One region of the Bradyrhizobium sp. USDA 4369 genome, then DNA from elsewhere that is predicted to be linked to it. Evidence: predicted binding sites of a transcription regulator. Region 1 holds the regulator's gene; each other region holds the start of a gene.
The links. The regulator LexA, encoded in region 1, represses DNA repair genes until DNA is damaged. The targets are predictions, from matches to a motif close to TGTTCNNNNTGTGTTCNG.
Positions count from the first base shown of each region.

Region 2: the regulator LexA is predicted to act here: its motif matches at 4,510-4,527, upstream of ACVIJ6_RS29110 (DUF3072 domain-containing protein).
Region 3: the regulator LexA is predicted to act here: its motif matches at 4,855-4,872, upstream of ACVIJ6_RS08450 (DUF763 domain-containing protein).

Region 1 is NZ_JBSRYH010000001.1:6,231,031-6,237,354, reverse strand. Features, by position in the region: gene ACVIJ6_RS28325 (hypothetical protein) at 1-492, shown strand, start outside; gene ACVIJ6_RS28320 (TfoX/Sxy family protein) at 538-918, shown strand; gene ACVIJ6_RS28315 (alpha/beta fold hydrolase) at 915-1,727, shown strand; gene ACVIJ6_RS28310 (molybdopterin molybdotransferase MoeA) at 1,861-3,069, shown strand; gene lexA (transcriptional repressor LexA) at 3,271-3,969, shown strand; gene ACVIJ6_RS28300 (hypothetical protein) at 4,351-4,791, shown strand; gene ACVIJ6_RS28295 (ComEC/Rec2 family competence protein) at 5,100-6,324, opposite strand, start outside.
Region 2 is NZ_JBSRYH010000001.1:6,416,469-6,422,792, reverse strand. Features, by position in the region: gene ACVIJ6_RS29130 (HAMP domain-containing protein) at 1-1,682, shown strand, start outside; gene ACVIJ6_RS29125 (HWE histidine kinase domain-containing protein) at 1,696-3,189, shown strand; gene ACVIJ6_RS29120 (type 1 glutamine amidotransferase domain-containing protein) at 3,391-3,951, opposite strand; gene ACVIJ6_RS29115 (hypothetical protein) at 4,172-4,471, shown strand; gene ACVIJ6_RS29110 (DUF3072 domain-containing protein) at 4,599-4,790, shown strand; gene ACVIJ6_RS29105 (hypothetical protein) at 4,922-5,209, shown strand; gene ACVIJ6_RS29100 (glycoside hydrolase family 3 N-terminal domain-containing protein) at 5,174-6,324, opposite strand, start outside.
Region 3 is NZ_JBSRYH010000001.1:1,852,585-1,858,908, reverse strand. Features, by position in the region: gene ACVIJ6_RS08465 (MFS transporter) at 1-400, shown strand, start outside; gene ACVIJ6_RS08460 (methyl-accepting chemotaxis protein) at 1,300-2,997, shown strand; gene ACVIJ6_RS08455 (NUDIX domain-containing protein) at 3,021-3,485, opposite strand; gene ACVIJ6_RS08450 (DUF763 domain-containing protein) at 3,490-4,731, opposite strand; gene ACVIJ6_RS08445 (S-methyl-5'-thioadenosine phosphorylase) at 4,911-5,786, shown strand; gene mtnA (S-methyl-5-thioribose-1-phosphate isomerase) at 5,801-6,324, shown strand, end outside.

The DNA.
Region 1 (6,324 bases):
GACGAGGTGATCCACTGGGGTCACGAGGACCGCATGCTGGAGCGGCGGCCGACAACGATGAGCGCGCTGGAGATCGCGCTGCTGCCAAAGGCACGCGGACCCGGCAGCTCGCGCGCAATGCTCGCAGCGCTCAAGGACTGCGCACGCGCGAAAGGCTTCGCCGAATTATACGCGCCGGTGCGGCCGAACCAGAAACATCAGCTGCCGCGGATGTCGATGCAGGACTATCTCCAACAGCGTCGTACCGATGGTCTGCTCGCGGACTCCTGGCTGCGCACCCATGTCGACATCGGCGGCGAGATCATCAAGATCGCGCCGTGCTCGATGACCATCGTCGGCACGCTCGCGGAGTGGTCACAATGGACCGGCGTGCCGTTCGACCGCTCCGGGGAGATTGAGATACCGGGCGCCCTGGTGCCGGTCATTGCGTCAGTCGCGTATGATTATGCTGTCTATGTCGAACCGAATGTCTGGATGCGGCATCCGGTGTGATGGCGAGCGCACAAGCATCCCGCCGATCAGGGCAGAGGCTCCCGCATGGTTGCGACGTCGGACTATGTCGAATTCCTGCGCGAGCAATTCGCGCCGCTCGGCTCCATCACAATCAGGCGCATGTTCGGCAAGACGGGAGTCTTTCATGACGGCGCGATGCTCGGCATGGTCGCTGACAACACGCTTTATCTGCGGGTCGACGACGACAATCGTGCCATGTTTGCGGAAGCGCAATCGCATCCGCCGTTGAGCTATCGTAAGAACGGCGTCGCGATCGACCTCGCCTTCTGGCGCATTCCCGACCGGCTTTTCGATGAGCCCGACGAATTCATCGACTGGAGCCGTGCGGCATTGGCGGCGGCGCGTCGAGCCGCGGCGAAGCGGAAAAAATCTCCACGAACGGTTCTGCAGGAGAAACACGCATGACGTCGAGCTCCAGCTGGATCCATTCAGGCCGCGCGCGGCTTGCCGCCGAAATCGCGGGTTGCGGCGACCCCGTGGTGTTCCTGCATGCCGCCGTGTTCGACCGCACGATGTGGCGGGCGCAGATCGCTGGTGTCGCGCCGACGCATCTGGCGATTGCCTATGACCGGCGCGGCTTCGGCGAGACGCGGACGGAGACGGAAGATCATTCGCCGGTCGCCGATCTGCTTGCCGTGCTCGATGCGCTGGCGCCGGGCCGGCCGGCGACGCTGGTCGCGTGCTCGCAAGGCGGCCGCATCGCGCTCGATTTCGCGCTTCTGCATCCGTCGCGCCTCCGCGCGCTGGTGCTGATCGCGCCGTCGGTCAGCGGAGCACCAGAACCGGTCTATCCACCGCCGATCGAACCGCTGCTCACCCGGCTTGCCGCGGCCGAGGCTGCGCGCGATTGGGACCGGGTCAGCGCGATCAAGGTGCATCTCTGGCTCGATGGACCGCTGCAGCTGGAGGGCCGCATCACCGGCGAGCTGCGCGCGAGCTTTCTGCAGAAGAACGTGGCGGCGCTGCGCGCGCCGCCGGTCGGCGCCAACCTCGACACGGCGCCCGCCTTCCCGCGCCTCGCCGAGATCACCGCGCCGTCACGCATCATCTGGGGCGAGTTCGACTTTCCTCATATCCGGGAGCGAAGCCGCCTGATCGCGGCGACATTGCCGAACGGCTCGGGCTGCGCGATCGCCGAAGCGGCGCATCTGCCGAGCCTGGAGCGGCCGCAAGAGATCACCCGCCTGATCGCGGGCTTTCTCGCGGGGCTCTGAGATCGCTGCCGAGGCGGGCCCCGCGGACTGATGCGAACGTGGCGCGCGGCTTAGACCCTTGGCCGGGCCGTGTGCGTTCGGTTAGAAGGCGACACTTTCGAGTCGTCCCCCGTCTCCGTCCGAAGGAAGTTCCATGGCCCTGATGCCGGTGTCCGATGCGTTGTCTGCGGTGCTCGCCGGCGCCGAGCCCCTGGCCGAGGAGATGGTGGGGCTGGACGCCGCGTTTCACCGAGTGCTCGCCCGCGACCTCGCGGCGCTGCGGACCCAGCCGCCTGAGGCGATGTCGGCGATGGACGGCTATGCCCTGCGCGCGGCCGACGCCGACAAGCCCAAGGTGCGATTGAAAGTCATCGGCGAGGTCGCGGCGGGACGGCCGTTCGACCGCGTCGTGGGGCCCGGCGAAACCGCCCGCATCTTCACCGGCGGCGTGGTGCCGGAGGGGGCCGATGCAGTCGTGATCCAGGAGGACACGATCGCCGAGGATGGCCACGTCGTGATCACGGAGCCGGCGATCAAGGGCCGGCACATCCGACCCGCCGGCGTGGACTTCCACCAGGGCATGGTGCTGCTGCAGGCCGGGCGCTGTCTCAGCGACCGCGATCTGTCGCTCGCCGCCAGCATGAACCATCCGATGCTGCCGGTGCGGCGGCGGCCGAAGGTGGCGCTGCTCGCGACCGGCGACGAACTGGTGATGCCCGGATCCTCGCCCGGGCCCGGCCAGATCGTCTATTCCAACGGCTACGCGCTGCGCGCGCTGGTACGCAGTGAAGGCGCCGAAGCCATCGATCTCGGCATTGCCGCCGATACGCTCGAAGCGACCGTCGCCGGCATTCGCCGCGCGCGCGAGGCCGCGGCCGACATTCTCGTCACGACCGGCGGCGCATCGGTCGGCGATCATGACCTGGTCAAGCAGGCGCTCGAGGCCGAGGGTGTCGAGATGGCGTTCTGGAAGATCGCGATGCGCCCGGGCAAGCCGATGATGCACGGCCGCCTCGCCGGCATGCGCGTCATTGGTCTGCCGGGCAATCCGGTGTCGTCCTATGTCTGCGCGATCCTGTTTCTGGTGCCGCTGATTCGCAGCCTGATCGGCCGGGAGGCGCAGCTGCCGCGCGAGACCGCCCTGCTCGGCCGCGACCTCGGCGCCAACGATTCGCGTGAGGACTATCTGCGGGCACAGCTCGACAAGCGCGCCGACGGCATGCTGATCGCAACCCCCGTGACGCAGCAGGATTCCTCGCTGCTCGGGAATCTCGCGCTGTCGCAGGCGCTGGTGATCCGCCCGGCGTTCGCGCCGAGGGCACCGGCCGGAAGCCCATGCGAGATCCTGCGCCTGCCGCTCTGAGCCGATTTCCCCGGCAAATCCCGGTCCGTTCACCATATTTTTGGGATTGCGGAACACACATCGAACATATAGTGTCCGTTCATGATTTGTTTTTAGTATGTTGCGGGCGAACGCGATCGTCCGATTCCCCTTCGCTCTCGAACGCTGGTCGTCGGAGCACGGCACGGGACTCGGACGACACCAACTGGGGACCAGGTCGAGATGCTGACGCGCAAACAGTACGAACTTCTGCGGTTCATCAATGAACGGCTCAAAGAAGCCGGAGTGCCGCCGTCCTTCGACGAGATGAAAGATGCGCTCGACCTGCGCTCGAAGTCCGGTATCCATCGCTTGATCACGGCGCTGGAGGAGCGCGGCTTCATCCGTCGGTTGCCCAATCGCGCCCGCGCGATCGAGGTGATCAAGCTTCCGGAGCTGTCGCAGGCGGCCAGCAACCGCCGCGGTTTCACGCCGTCGGTCATCGAGGGGAATCTCGGCAAGGTGAGAACCTCCACGCCCGCGCTCGACGACGGCGAGCGGCCCGTCGCGGTGCCGGTCATGGGCCGGATTGCCGCCGGTACCCCGATCGAGGCGCTGCAGACCCGCAGCCATACGATCAGCGTTCCCGCCGACATGCTCGGCAATGGCGATCATTACGCCCTCGAAGTGCGCGGCGATTCGATGGTCGATGCCGGTATCCTCGACGGCGACATGGCGCTGATCCAGCGCAACGAGACCGCCGACACCGGCGACATCGTGGTGGCGCTGATCGACGACGAGGAAGCGACGCTGAAGCGCTTCCGGCGCCGCGGCGCCTCGATCGCGCTGGAGCCCGCCAACACCGCTTACGAGGTGCGCATCCTGCCGCCCAACCGGGTGAAGATCCAGGGCAAGCTGGTTGGCCTCTATCGCAAATACTGATCGCGGAGACGCTGCGCGGATACGGACGCCGACAAGCTCAGCGGTCATCACCATCAGCGAACCTCAGCACTGACCGGTGGCGTGAGTGAGCTCCGCCATCGGGACGATGCGGCGGCCGCCTCTTGAAGCGGTGCGTCGCGCGACAGCGGCCGCTGGCGGCAAGCAATCACGCCCTCTGCCAATGCACCTCATGATGTGCAACGCGGTAGACTCGAACGCGTGCTCAAACGCTTGTGATCGCGCGCAGGCAGAGGCCGTGCAGATCAGCGCAGAAATGCCGCGAAGCGCGCGCTAACATCCTCCTTGATGTCCACTCTGATAGAGGCCTGCGCCTGTCCGGGGGGAGCGTGGGTCGGCTATCTCTGAACGAGGAGCGATCCGATGTGTGACTACAGCCTCCATGCCGTTGCCTCCCGTCCCGCCAAGGTCGGCGAGACGCTGATATCGACGACTTTCCGCGGCACCGCGACCCGTGGCTTCGCCTTGGAAAGCGAGCCCAACGTCGCGGTCTGCATGCTCCCCGGCACCGAGCTCGCGTTCGCCGAGGACGTCCGCTACGACAGCCGCTGGCTGTGGACCCGCACGATCCGAGAGCGCGTGGCCAAGTTCAACACCATCGAGAAGCACATTCCCGATCGCCATCACGACGCTGTCGAGTTCGCCGACGGGCGCCATGTGCTTGTGACCCAGCTGTGCGAGGGCCAGCGCGTGACCGTGCTGCAGCTGCCGGTCACCAAGCCATCAGCCGATCGACGCCCGGATGTTGCGGAGGAGCTTCCGGCGACAGAGAGCCCGACGATTCGCCGTATCAGCATCACCTGATCGTACTGCTCGGCCCCCGCTGCGTTTCCTTGGCAAGTCCACCCTCGTTAGGCGCGTCTGGATTCGCCGGGTCTGGATTCGCCAAGTCTGTTCTACGGATCGCACCGACGCGGCGCGGCAGCTCCTCGTTTTGGGTTTTGGCAACAACCGGCGGCCGCCGCTTGGCGGTCTCTGGTAACGAATATCTGGTAACGAACATGGGGCGCTCGGCGGGCATCTTGTGAGTCTGCGGAGCGTCTCATGATGTTGGCGTTCCATTTGAGATGATTGCGTGGGTGAACGGCCCACCCTCGCAGGTCGTGAATGACCTAATCCTCCGTCCCCTGCTCCGCCTCGGGCGGTGTCGCGTCCTGAACGCGTGGCGTGGACGCACGCGGCGTCAGCACCGGTTCGAACGCGCCAGTCTCGGCGGCGGGCCACCATGGCCGGCTGGTGCCGACGGCGCGCGCCGGTGTGACAGCAAATCCCGCCCCCTGCGTCGCCAGCATCAAGGCGCCCTGCTGCTGCAGGCGCTGGCGATCGATCGCGGCGGCTGCGCAGGACGCCGGCGCAGCACGCGACGTCACGATCAGTGCCGCGCGCGTGCAATCGTCGGCCAGCGCCTCCGGGCGCAGCGTCAGCGCCACGAACCGGCCATCGGCCATGGCCATCACACAACCGGACTCGTCGCAGGACACCCCGTCTCCCAAGGTGGGGTCCGACGGCACGCGCGGATCGGCATCGGCCGCCAGCCATTCCTTGACGACGAACACATCCTTGCCGGTCCGCATCACATGCAGCCGACCGTCGCGCCCGCGCACGGCGACCGCGCGTCCGTCGCCGGAAATCAGGATGTCCGGCTGCGGCGTGCTGACGGACCAGATCGTGGCCATGGCGAGCAGGACCGCGCCCGACCAGCGCAGCGGTGTCCGCAACAGGCCGATGAGCAGGAGTCCGAAACTGGCCAGGATCAGCGGACCGATGCCGAACGCCGTGACGCGTCCAACGGCCCCTGGCAGCGCCGCCACCCAGCGCGTCACCGCGATCATCCAGTCGATGCCCCAGCCCATCAATGTCCAGCAAAGACCGTCGAGTCCGAAGGGCGCCGCAAGCAGTCCCAGCAGGCCGGCCGGCATCACCAGCGCCGAGACCACGGGCATGGCCGCAAGATTGGCCAGCACGCCATAGGGCGTGATCCGATGGAAGTGAAACGCCGCGTAGGGCGTCGTGGCGAGCCCCGCGATCAGCGAGGCCAAGAGCAGCATCGCGAGCTCGCGGCCGCCCCATAATGCGATGCGCTCGGTGACGGAGCTGTCCGGCGTCGCGAATAATCGCGGCAGGCCGAATTGCACCAGCGCGACCAGGCCGAGCGTCGCCGCGAACGACATCTGAAAGCTCGGATGGACGAGCGCTTCGGGCGCCGCGATCAGGACAATCATCGCCGCGACGGCCAGTGTGCGGAACGTCACCGCGCGGCGGTCGACCATGACCGCGATCAGCACGACGGCCGTCATGAAGAACGACCGCTGCGTCGCGACCTCTGCGCCCGACAGG
Region 2 (6,324 bases), 190 kb from region 1:
AGCGGCTGCAACAGGTGCTGAAGAACCTGCTCTCGAATGCCTTCAAATTCACCGCGGACGGCGGCGTCCGGTTGAAAGTCTCGGCTGCACTTGGCGGGTGGAGTGCTGAGCATCCGGTCCTCAACACCGCGCCGGCCGTCATCGCCTTTGAAGTTTCCGACACCGGCATCGGCATTCCCCAGGAAAAGCAGAAGCTGATCTTCGAGGCCTTCCAGCAGGCCGACGCCGGGACCAGCCGCAAATATGGCGGCACCGGGCTCGGGCTCGCCATCAGCCGCGAGCTCGCGAACCTGCTGGGCGGTGAAATTCATCTGAGGAGCGCCCCCGGCAAGGGCAGCACGTTCACACTTTATCTGCCGCTGAAATATTCCGGTCCGGCCGTCGCTCCGCGCATCAGCGCGACACCAGCGGCATCCTATACGCCGCCGCTGCTGCCGGCGCAGCAGCCTCCGGCCCCCGATCGCGTCGCCGAACAGCTGGCCGATGACAGGCTCGATCTTGCGCCCGGCGACACCATTCTGCTGATTGTCGAGGACGACCCGCATTATGCCCGCGTGCTGATCGACCTCGCGCGCGACAAGGGCTTCAAGATCCTGGTCGCCACCCGCGGCGCGGAAGCCCTCGACCTCGCCAAGCAGTACCAGCCCGCTGCCATTTCCCTGGATGTGTTCCTGCCGGACATGCTGGGCTGGACTGTTCTGAGCCAGCTCAAGCACAATCCTCTGACCCGGCACATTCCGGTGCAGATCATCACGCTGGACGAGGACCGTCAGCATGCGCTGGCGCGTGGAGCGTTCTCCTTCGTCAACAAGCCGACAACCACGGAGGGCGTGAGCGCTGCGCTCAGCCAGATCAAGGAGTACGCGCAGCCGCGACGCAAGCGTCTGTTGATCGTCGAGGACAATGCAGCCGAACAGCTCAGCATCCGTCAGTTGCTCGATCACGACGACATCGAGATCCTCGCAGCGGACACCGGCGCCGGCGCGCTGGAGGCGCTGCGCAGCACGCCCTGCGATTGCGTCGTTCTCGATCTCCGCCTGCCGGACATGAGCGGATTCGACGTGCTCGATCAGTTGCGTTCGGACGAAACCTTGTCAGGCATTCCCGTCGTCGTCTTCACCGGCCGCGAATTGTCCGCCGAGGAGGATGCGGAACTACACACGATGGCCCGCAGCATCGTCGTGAAGGGCGTCGAGTCTCCGGAGCGGCTGCTCGACGAGACAGCCTTGTTCCTTCATCGCGTCATCACGGAACTGCCGATAGAGAAGCAGCGAATGCTCGAAAAGCTGAACAGCTCCGACGAAGACCTCGTGGGAAAAACGGTTCTGCTGGTCGACGACGACGCCCGCAACATCTTCGCACTGTCGAGCGTGCTGGAGCGCCGCGGCATGAAGGTGCTGACCGCGACGACCGGCGCCGAAGCGATCGGACTCGTGCAAAGCACGCCTGCGATCTCGATCGTGCTGATGGACATCATGATGCCGCAGATGGATGGTTACCAGACGATCGGTGTCATCCGGCAGAACCCTGCCTTTGCCCGGCTCCCGATCATCGCGCTGACCGCGAAGGCCATGAAGGGAGATCGCGAGAAGTGCCTCGAAGCCGGTGCTTCCGATTATCTCGCAAAACCCGTCAACACCGAGCAGTTGCTTCTTGCGATCCGCATGTGGCTGCACCGCTGAACGGCGCATCATCATGGAACATGAAAAGGTCAACATCCTCCTGGTTGACGACCAGCCCGCGAAGCTGCTCGCCTATGAGGTCATCCTCAAGGAACTCGGCGAAAACCTCGTGGTCGCCACGTCCGGCCGCGAGGCGCTCGAGATTCTCCTGAAGAACGAGATCGCGGTCATCCTGGTGGACGTCTGCATGCCGGAGCTCGACGGCTTCGAGCTGGCGCAGATGATCCGCGAGCATCCGCGGTTTCAGAAGATCGCGATCATCTTCATCTCGGCAGTTCAAGTCAGCGATTTCGACCGGTTGCGCGGCTATGAAATGGGCGCGGTCGACTATGTGCCGGTACCGGTCGTGCCCGAGGTCTTGCGCGCGAAAATCAAGGTGTTCACTGAACTCTATCGCAAGACGCGCGAGCTGGAACATTTGAACCAGGAGCTCGAGAGCCGCGTTCGCGCGCGCACCGCAGAGCTCGAAAGATCCACGGCCCAGCTACTGGAGAGCGAGCAGCGACGCAGCATGGCCATCGCGGCCGGAAGGATGGGGTCCTGGGATTGGGATGGCATCAATGGCGACTGGATGTGGGACGAAGGCCAATACCGCATCTTCGGCGTCACGCCGCAGACCTTCGAGCTCAACAACGTCAACATCATGAGCCTCTTGCATCCCGAGGATGCCGAGCGTGCGCGGCAGGTGGTCGCTGAGCTCGGCCGCGGGACGACGTCCTGCGAGGCCGAGTTCCGCATCAACAGGCCCGATGGCGAACAGCGCTGGTGCGTTGGAACGGCGGCGGCGACGACCGACAAGGCTGGACGCGTGATCCGGGTCAGCGGCGTCACCATCGACATTACCGAGCGCAAGCGCGCCGAAGAGCGCCAGAACCTATTGACCCGCGAGGTCGATCACCGGGCCAAGAACGCGCTGACCTTGGCGCAGTCGATCGTGAGGCTCACCAAGGCCGACAGCGTGCGGACCTATGTCAGCGCAGTCGAGGGCCGCATCAGCGCGCTCGCACGCGTTCATACCATTCTCTCGCTTTCGAGCTGGCAGGGCGCAGAGATCAGCCGGCTGATCGGCGAGGAGCTCGCGCCCTATGCGACCGGCGGACAGGTGGCGATCGGCGGTGCCGAACTCCAGCTCCAGCCGGCCACCGCACAAACCCTGGCGCTGGCCCTGCACGAGCTGGTGACGAACTCGGCCAAATACGGCGCGCTGTCGGTCCGCTCCGGTCATCTCTCGGTCAAATGGACCATCGAAGACGACGTTCTCGAGATCGTGTGGATCGAGACCGGCGGGCCGCGGGTCCACGTGCCGACCTCCCGCGGATTTGGCACCCGGAGTTTGATGGCTAGTGTCGAGAGCCAGCTCGGCGGGCGCGCCTGGTTTGACTGGCGGCCCGAAGGGCTGATCTGTCGGTTGATCGTGCCCTTACGTCCGGGCGCGATGCCGCCGGAGATGACGAGCTCCTTCACGAGCGCCACGCCCAACCCTGCTCGACAGCGCGCAGCCGGCTGAACGGCGGCGGGCGACGCCGGTGCGACGAAATTAGGAACGACGCGCCGCAGCCGACGCCTTCCCTTCGTCTCCGGCGGCGTTCCCTCATCTCGCCGGAGGCAACTCCGTGTGGGCTGTGGCCCAGCGTTCGCCCCCTCGGGCGCAGAGTCCGTTCGGGCCGGGATGCCGCCTCAGTCGGCCTTCCCGGTCCGGCTGGCCCCCTTAAGCGGCGCTTCGCTGCAGATGCCGGCCCTCCTTGACCTCCTCGATGATCTTGGCACTGAACGCTTCCAGATCACCGGGATTGCGCGACGTGATCACACCTTGGTCGACGACCACCTCCGCATCCTGCCAATCCGCACCGGCATTCACGACGTCGGTCTTGATCGACTTGTAGGACGTCATCTTGCGGCCTTTCGCGATGCCCGTCTCGATCAGCAGCCATGGCGCATGGCAGACCGCGGCCACGATCTTCTTTGCCTCGAAGATGTCCTTGATGAACTTCAGCGCCTTCGGCTCGAGACGCAAGAGGTCCGGGTTGATCTGGCCGCCCGGCAGCACGATGGCGTCGTAGTCCGAGGCCGATGCCTGGTCGAGCGTCTTGTCGACCTTGACGGGCCGCCCCCAATCCTTCTGGTCCCAGCCCTTGATCTCGCCCGCGGCGAGCGAGATCACGTCGACGGTCGCTCCGGCCTGCTTCAAGCGATCACGCGGCACTTCGAGCTCCGATTGTTCGAAGCCATTCGTGGCGAGAATGGCGATCCGCTTTCCCTTGATATCCATGATGCTCTCCTGTTCAGACGGATATGCTGGCCAACCCGGCCGGCGCGACCATCGTTCCCGGCGCAGGTCAGGACTGATCGTCACAACTCATCGAGCGCATTGGTCTCAGCATGGAACAGCGAAGCTCTGCCGCAGTTTGTATGCGGGAGCAGCCCCTGTCCGCCCCGGCCACGCGGACCAGCCGGACGCTCCGTCCACGGATTGCGATCTGGAGCTCCTCGTGCCCTATGCGCTTTTTGAGAATGACGAACAAATGACCCGTCCGTTTCGGACCGAGCGCGAGGTCTGGGAGGCCGCGGAGCGTGCAGATCTCGTGACCTTGGATACGCACGGCGAGAAGGTGCTCGACAACAATTTCGAGATCAAACCTTGCGAAGCCACGGCGGACGAGCTTGCTGGAGCTCCTGGCCAAGAGATCGTTTTTCCAGACGCGCGCAGCGCTGACCGGACTCTTGACAACGGCGCGGAGCAACGCCCGTCGCCTGCGGGAAAGAAGACGGCGGCAGAGACGTCCTCATGAGCACGGGCAATTGGCACGACCAGCCTTCTTTTCGTACCAAGAACATATACGGAACATTCTGCGATCATCCGCGTTGGCACCTCATGGGATTCAACCACGTGAGATGCAGCCAAGAGTGGAAATCGGCATGACCGAGAAGATTGAAAAGGATCCGAAGGATTGGGCGTCGGGAGACGATCCAGTGACCAATGCGCAAACCTCCTACTTGAAGACTCTGAGTGAGCAGGCAGGCCAGCCCGATCCGACGAAGGAGGTGCGGACTAAGGCTGAAGCGTCCGAGCTGATCGACGAGATGCGGCGCGCAGCGGGATTGGACTGAGATCGTTCGATCTGTCCACCAAGTAGCGGGACCGGTATTCCAGTGGCTTCGGCGACAGGCTGAAACAGCCTGAAAAGGTCGCGAATCAGGACTCGGTCGTCTAGTCTTGCCGCATTTCGCGGGAGTACCCCATGGTTGCGGACAGTGACAGCAAGGTTGCCTGGCATCGCGCTCAGCTCAAGAAGTACCGCGCGGCTCTGAAGCAAATCGAGACAGCGCGGTTCACAGTCGGCGAAAGCGCCGACGCCAAGGCGATAGAACGGACCAAGCGGCAGGTGGCTGAGCTCCAGCTCAAGATCCGCGAGTCGGAGCAAGTCATCGGCCAATACGACAAGCAGGCGCGACGCCCGCTGGCCACGGATCTGCGAAGCCTCTCCAACGTCTCATGGCGCGACTGGACCGGCAACGGTCCGCGCTGACGACGCGCCGTTTATTGGACCAGTGTCCTCATCGGCCAGGCTGCGATGCCGGCTCGGCGCGGTCATGTCGCCTGTCGAGGCATTCGCTGCCAGAGGCCCCTCCTCCCGTGGCATCCATCGCCGCAAACGCTCATCGCTCCTGCGGAGGGCCGCCAGATCGATCCGTCCTTCCGCCAGCGCCGTCTTGGCGCAGGCCAGCACGCGGTGGAACTGCGTGCCATCATAGGCGACGAGCAGGAGATCGGCGCCGCCGCTGAGAGCCTCGACGACAGCCTTGCAGAGATCGCGGCCGTAGATCGCGCCCATCACCAGATCGTCGGTGATGATCACTCCCTGGTAGTTCCATCGGCCGCGGATCAGACCGTCGAGCACGGCCTTGGAATGCGATGCCGGACGCTCGCGGTCGATCGCATCGACCACGACGTGGCCGACCATTATCGCCGCATCCGAATTGTCGAGTACCTGACGAAAGGGCCGCCAATCCGACTGTTCCAAGACCTCCGCAGGTGTTTCTAGATCTGCGGAGAAATGATGCGTGTCGACCGCAACGCGCCCGAGACCCGGGAAGTGCTTGACGGCGGCGCGAATGCCACTGGCCTCGAGACCGCGCACATAGCCGAGCGCGATGTCGCCGACCACGGCCGGATCATTGGAGATCGCGCGCCGACTGATCAGCGTGTGAAAGTCGAACCTGTTGTGCGTCCAGCTCGGCCGCAGATCGACGACCGGCGCGAGATTCAAGGTGATACCGGCATCCGCGAGGGACCGTCCCTGGCTCTGTCCCATCTCGAGCGCCCGCGGCATCCGCCGCGCCTCCGGCAGGTCGGCCAAGGTCGCAAGAGCGGGCATGTTCGGCACAGCCGGAGACAGGTGCGCGACAGAGCCTCCCTCCTGATCGGCCGAGACCAGCAGAGGTGGCAGGCCGGCGCTGACCCGCTCGGCCTGCAGCCGCGCGATCTCAGCACGAAGTTGAGCAGCGGTTCGGCCTCGGATATTGTGGTGGGTCACGTAGATGCCGGCGATCAGGCCCTGCCGCGCCAGCGCGGCAGCATCCGCCGTCGACGTGTAACCAACCATGAAATGCCGCCCGAGCAGCCGCGCGACCTCGGGCGCAG
Region 3 (6,324 bases), 4.4 Mb from region 1:
CGATTTTCTCGGCGGCGGCCGCTGGGACGGCATCAGCACCGCGATCGTCGCCGGTCTGGCGTTGCCGGCCGCGATGCTGCTGTTGATGCTGAGCCATGGCTCACATGCCGCGATTGCCATGTTCATGCTGATCTACGGTCTCGGCAGCGGCGCGCTCGCGGTTGCGCGCGCCACCATGCCGCTGGTGTTCTACGACAAGGCGGCGTTCGCCAAAGCCTCCGCCCAGATCGGTCTGCCGATGAACCTGCTGTCAGCGGTCGCCGCCCCGATTCTGGTCGAGCTCCTGACCCGCTATGGCAGCAACGCGCCGCTGGCGCTGAGCCTGGTGTGCTCCTGCGCGGCCGTCGCGATGCTGCTGCTGTTGCGGCAGCGTCGGCCGTCACGCGCGACCGTCTCTTGAGTCACGATGCGCTTCGCGATCTCTTCCGCAGCCGGTTCCCGTCCGGATCCTGGTCCGGACGAGGCGCTTGGCTGATTCGCCCGTCGGGCCGGGGGGCGCCGCGAGCAGCGCCTCACACGGCGTGACAGCGCCGCGTTCGTTGTGCGCCCAGGCACGAAGTTCATTTTGAGCTGCAAGCACATCGGCTCGGCCATGGGCGCGCGCTCAGATTTTTGTCTTTCGTGTTATCGGAAATCATGATTGTCTAGCGCCGTCCCGCCTCATCGATGAGGGGCGCTGCGCATCGTCAGGAGCGTTGGGGCGGGGATGCGATGGCCGGGCTGCTGCCGACTGACGAGAGGTGGCGGTGCGGACAACGAAGTCGCGTGGTCCTGATACCCCGATGCTGGTATCCCGCGAGAACGCGTCAATGGCGCGTTGTTGCGCACGGTGGCCAATAAGCCCGGTGCACCGAGGAGAGCGCGTATAAGTTGTAAAGCTATCGCGCAGGGAAGGCCGGGTCATCCGGCTGAACCTGTGGTTCCTGCCCCGTGCACTTCCTTTCGCACGGGGGCCGCAGGAATCAGCCGAGACCTGGTCTTCCCTGCGCCCTCACGACTGGAGGGCTTCGATGATTAAAGCTCGGGCGCTTGGCGCGTCGCGAGGACGCGGATTCGCGAATGGAACCTTTTGGCGTCCGGTAAAGCGAACCTCACAGGCGCGACGCCGACGAATTAACGTATGTTGGTTTCTGCTACCGTCAGTGGAACTTTTCTGCTCGCTCTCCAAAGCAAGAGTGCCCAGGCAGAGGATCGTCATCCCAAAGACTAATTAGTTTGGTCCGGCGCGCGACCGCGCATAGCAAACAATTAATGCGAGCCTGGTATCGTGCATACAGCATATCCAACGAGAACCATAAAATGCGACACCTGACTGTCTATCAGCGTCTGGCGGCGATCATCGCCGTGATGTCGATCGCACTGTTTGCCGTCTCGGCGATGCAAATCCTGATGCTGCGTCGAACCGTGATCGAGGAACGGCAGACCATGGTCCGCAGCCTCGTGGAATCTGCCGTCAAGGTGCTAAGCTATTATGATGCTGCGGCGACCGCTGGCAAAATCCCGGCGGATCAGGCGCGTCAGCAGGCCTTCGCGGCGATCGGTGCCATGCGCTGGGGGCCGTATGCGGATTATCTCGGTGTGTATGGCACCGGACCGGCCGATGCTGGCGTCACCTATGTCCACGCCAAACCGGAGTACATCAACGTCAACCGCTGGGGCTACAAGGATTCCACCGGCAAGCTCCTGATCCAGGACATCGTGAGCGCGGCGCGCGCCGGCGGCGGCTTCGTCGAATACAAGGTGCCGCGAGCCGGAGGAAGCACCGAGCTGCCGAAGATGTCCTATGTCGGAGCCTATGGCAGCGGCGACAAGATGCTGGCACTGCAGGCCGGTGTGTATGTCGATGATGTCGATGCTGCCGTGCTCGAGCGCGCGCTGTGGGCCGGCGGCGGCGCCCTGTCGGGGTTGCTGGTGGCCGCGATCGTCGCCTTCGGGCTCGGACGCAGCGTCGTCGCTCCGCTCGACCAGACCTGTGCCGTGATGGACGAACTGAGCAAGGGCAATCTGGCTGTCGAAGTGCCGTTCACCGACCGCAGAAACGAGATCGGGCGCATGGCGCGCAGCCTGCAGATCTTCAAGGATCATCTTGCCGACAGCGAGCGGATCCGCGCCGAGCAGGAGCAGTCCAAGCAGCGAACGGCCGAGGAGCGCCGCACGGTTCTGGCGCGCATCGCCGACGAGTTCGAACGCTCGATCGGCGGCGTAATCCAAACCACCGCGAGCGCGGCCGACGAGCTGCAGACGTCGGCGAAATCGATGTCGGGCATTGTCTCCGGCACGACCGACCAGAGCGCGAAGGTGGCTGCGGCCGCCGAGCAGACGGCCAATAACGTGCAGACGGTGTCGGCCTCCGCGGAGCAACTGTCGTCATCGATCCAGGAGATTGCCAAGCAGGTCACGCAATCATCGTCGATCGCGCAGAACGCGGTGGAGCAGGCGGCCAAAACCGAAGCGATGGTCAACAGGCTGGTTCTCGCCTCGCAGAAGATCGGCGAGGTGATGGCGCTGATCCAGACCATCGCCGGCCAGACCAATCTGCTGGCGTTGAATGCCACGATCGAATCGGCACGTGCCGGCGAAGCCGGCAAGGGCTTCGCCGTGGTCGCCAACGAGGTCAAGGCGCTGTCGGCGCAGACTGCCAAGGCAACCGAGGAGATCACCAGCCAGATCGAGGCCATCCGCGATGCGACGACCTCGACCGTCACCGCGATCCGCGACATCGGCAGCACGATCGGTCAGATGAACGAGATCACCGAGACCATCGCGGCTGCGGTCGAGGAGCAGGGCGTTGCAACCAAGGAGATCGCGCGTAGCGTCCAGCAGGCGGCCCAGGGCACCCAGGGCGTCATGCAGCACATCGTCGGCGTCCGCGAGGCCTCCGGCCAGGTCGGCGCGGCGGCGGCGCAGGTGCTGAGCGCGGCGGCCCAGCTCGGCAGCCAATCGGATCAGCTCAAGACCGAGACCGGCCGATTCCTCGGCAACGTTCGCGCGGCGTGAGTCCGGCGGCGAAGGGAGATACCTCACCCGTCGCCGACGATCTCCGCGAGACGATCGAGCAGCACGGCCTGCGCCGGATTGATGCGTTCGCTCGCCTCGGCGAGGCCGAACCAGGCGGCGCGGTCCACCTCGGGAAAGCGTCCGATGCGGCCGCTGCGTGGTGGCCATTCCAGCTCGAATTCGTTGCTGACGATGGCATCGGCATCGAGATCGACCTCGGCAGCGAACGCCTCGACCACCTTGCCGCCGCGCTGCTTGATCTCACCGAGCCCGATCAGTGGCGCGGTCATCGCGGTGCCGAGCTCCTCGGCAAATTCGCGCCGCGCCACCGCCTCGGCTTCTTCTTCGCCGCCGAACTCGCCCTTCGGAATCGACCAGGCGCCGAGATCCTTGTTGCGCCAGAACGGCCCGCCTGGATGCACCAGCAGCACCTCGAGCTGGCCGGCGGTTCGGCGAAAGGCGAGCACGCCCGCGCTGCGCGCCGACATGCCGTCAAGCCTCGCCGGTGCGTTGAATGAGATCGCGCTCCCAGCCGAACACCGAGCGCCCGTCGAGGTCAGGCGACGCAGTCCGCTCGGTGGCGATGAAGGCGTCGAGCGACGGGCCGGACGCCGTGCGCTCCAGCCGTCGCGCCTGGTCGTCGAGCCGCTTCAGCGCCGACATCGCCTCGTCGCGGCCGAGCTTGGCCTGGCCCACCGCCGATTTGAGCACGCGGATGGTCTCGTCATAGACCTTGATGGGGACGGGATAAGGATGCCGATCCTTGCCGCCATGCGCCAGCGAGAACCGGGCCGGATCCGTGAACCGGTACGGCGCGCCATGCACGACCTCGGCGACCATGGCGAGCGACCGCACGGTGCGCGCGCCGACGCCGGGCGTCAGCAGCAGCTCGGGGAAGTCCACCGGCCCGCGCTCGGCCGCCGCCGCCAGCGTGCCGTGCAGCCGGCGCGCGAACACGTCCTTCGGCCTGACATCGTGATGGGCGGGCATGATGAGGTGCGGCAGCAGGCCCTGCGCCGGCTCCGGCGTGCTGAGCCGCTCGAACTCGGTGACGAGGCGGTCCGGTCCGAGCTCGGTCAGCAGCGAGAGCTGGGCATGGCGCGAAACCGCGGCGCGTCGGTCGGTTAGATTGACGATCTCGCCCTGGGCGGGGCCGTCGATCGCGCTGTGCGGGGCGTCGACGAAATCCGCCAGCTGTTGCGAATGCCAATGATAGCGGCGGGCCTGGCGGGCGTCGCCATTCATGCCCTGCTGCACGACGGTCCATGTGCCGTCGGCGGTGACGAAGAAGCCGTGCAGATAGAGATCGAAGCCGTCCTGCACCGCGGCGCTGTCGACCTTGGCGACGAGCTTGCTGGTGCGCACCAGATCCTCGCCATCGAGACCGAGCCGGTCGCTGAGCAGGCGAAGCTCGTCCGGCGTCTTGCGCGAATGCTCGCCGCGGCCGCCACAGACATGGATGCCGAGCTCTCCGGACAGCGGCTTCAGCCCACGCTTCAGCGCGCCGATCACGCTCGTGGTGATGCCAGAGGAATGCCAGTCCATGCCCATCACGGCGCCGAACGACTGGAACCAGAACGGATGCGACAGTCGACTCAGGAATTCGTCGCGGCCATAATGATGCACGATCGCCTGGGTGATGATGGCGCCGAGCGTGGCCATACGCGTGCCGAGCCAGGCCGGGACGCGCCCGGAATGGAGCGGAAGATCGGCGCTGCCGGTGCGTCGGGCCATCGGGACCTTGCAAAGCGGGACTGTCGCGCCAATGTAGCAGACGGCGGGCTTGAGCGCGATCCATCCGGCACCGGCGGCCGACAGCATGGGGACCGGCCGGTCATCATGGCTTCGGATGGGTGCTGTTCCCAATTCCTCCCGGAGCTGGCATTCTCGCTCTGCTTGGCGATGGGGGTCATATGACAAAGGCTGTGCTTGGGATTATCGGCGGCTCGGGCATCTATGATCTGCCCGGATTGGAAGCGGCCCGCGAGGAGGTGATCGCAAGCCCGTGGGGCGAGCCGTCGGCGCCGTTGCGCCGCGGGACCATCGCCGGACTGCCGATCGTCTTCCTTCCGCGGCATGACAAAGGGCACCGGCTGTCACCGTCCGACATCAACTATCGCGCCAATATCGATGTGCTGAAACGCGCCGGGGTCACCGACCTGGTGTCGCTGTCGGCCTGCGGTTCCTTCAAGGAGGAGCTGCCGCCCGGCACCTTCGTGCTGGTCGACCAGTTCGTCGATCGCACCTACAAGCGCGAGAGCTCGTTCTTCGGCAAAGGATGCGTGGCGCATGTCTCGATGGCGCATCCGGTCTCGCCGCGGCTGCGCATCCATCTGGCGGCTGCGGCCGAGGCCGAGGGCATCGCGGTCGCGCGCGGCGGCACCTACGTCTGCATGGAGGGGCCGCAATTCTCGACCTATGCCGAAAGCATGACCTACAAATCCGCAGGCTATTCCGTCATCGGCATGACCAACATGCCGGAAGCCAAGCTCGCACGGGAGGCTGAGATCTGCTACGCGACTGTGGCGATGGTGACGGATTTCGATTGCTGGCATCCGGACCATGACGCGGTGACCGTGCAGGACATCATCCGCGTGCTCACCACCAATGCCGACAAGGCCAAGGGACTGGTGGCCCGGCTCGCCCGCGAATTTCCGCGCGAGCACGAGCCGTGCCCGATCGGCTCCGATCGAGCCCTCGACACCGCCCTGATCACCGCGCCCGACGCGCGCGATCCCGAACTGCTGAAAAAACTCGATGCGGTCGCCGGCCGCGTTCTGCGCAACTGAGCTGAGGGCGGGCGATGAAGGTCGACGGCAAGCATTATCGCAGCATCTGGCTCGATGCCGACGGCTGGTCGGTCTGCGCGATCGATCAGCGCCGGTTGCCGCATGAATTCGTGTTGGCGAAGATCACGACCTGCGAGGAGGCGGCGGACGCGATCCGCAGCATGCTGGTGCGTGGTGCGCCGCTGATCGGCGCCACCGCCGCGTTCGGCATGGCGCTGGCGATGCGCGACGACCGCTCCGATCCGGGCATCGACCGCGCCTATGAGATGCTGATCGCGACGCGGCCGACTGCGATCAATCTCAAATGGGCGCTCGACACGATGCGCACGATGCTGGGCCGGCTGGCGCCGTCGGAGCGGCGTGACGCCGCCTATGCGCGCGCGGTCGACATCGCCGGCGAGGATGTGACGATCAACCAGGGCATCGCCAAGCACGGCCTCGCGCTGATCGAGGCGGCCGTGGCGCGTAAGACGCCGGGCGAGGTCGTGAACGTGCTCACCCATTGCAACGCCGGCTGGCTCGCGACCGTCGATTGGGG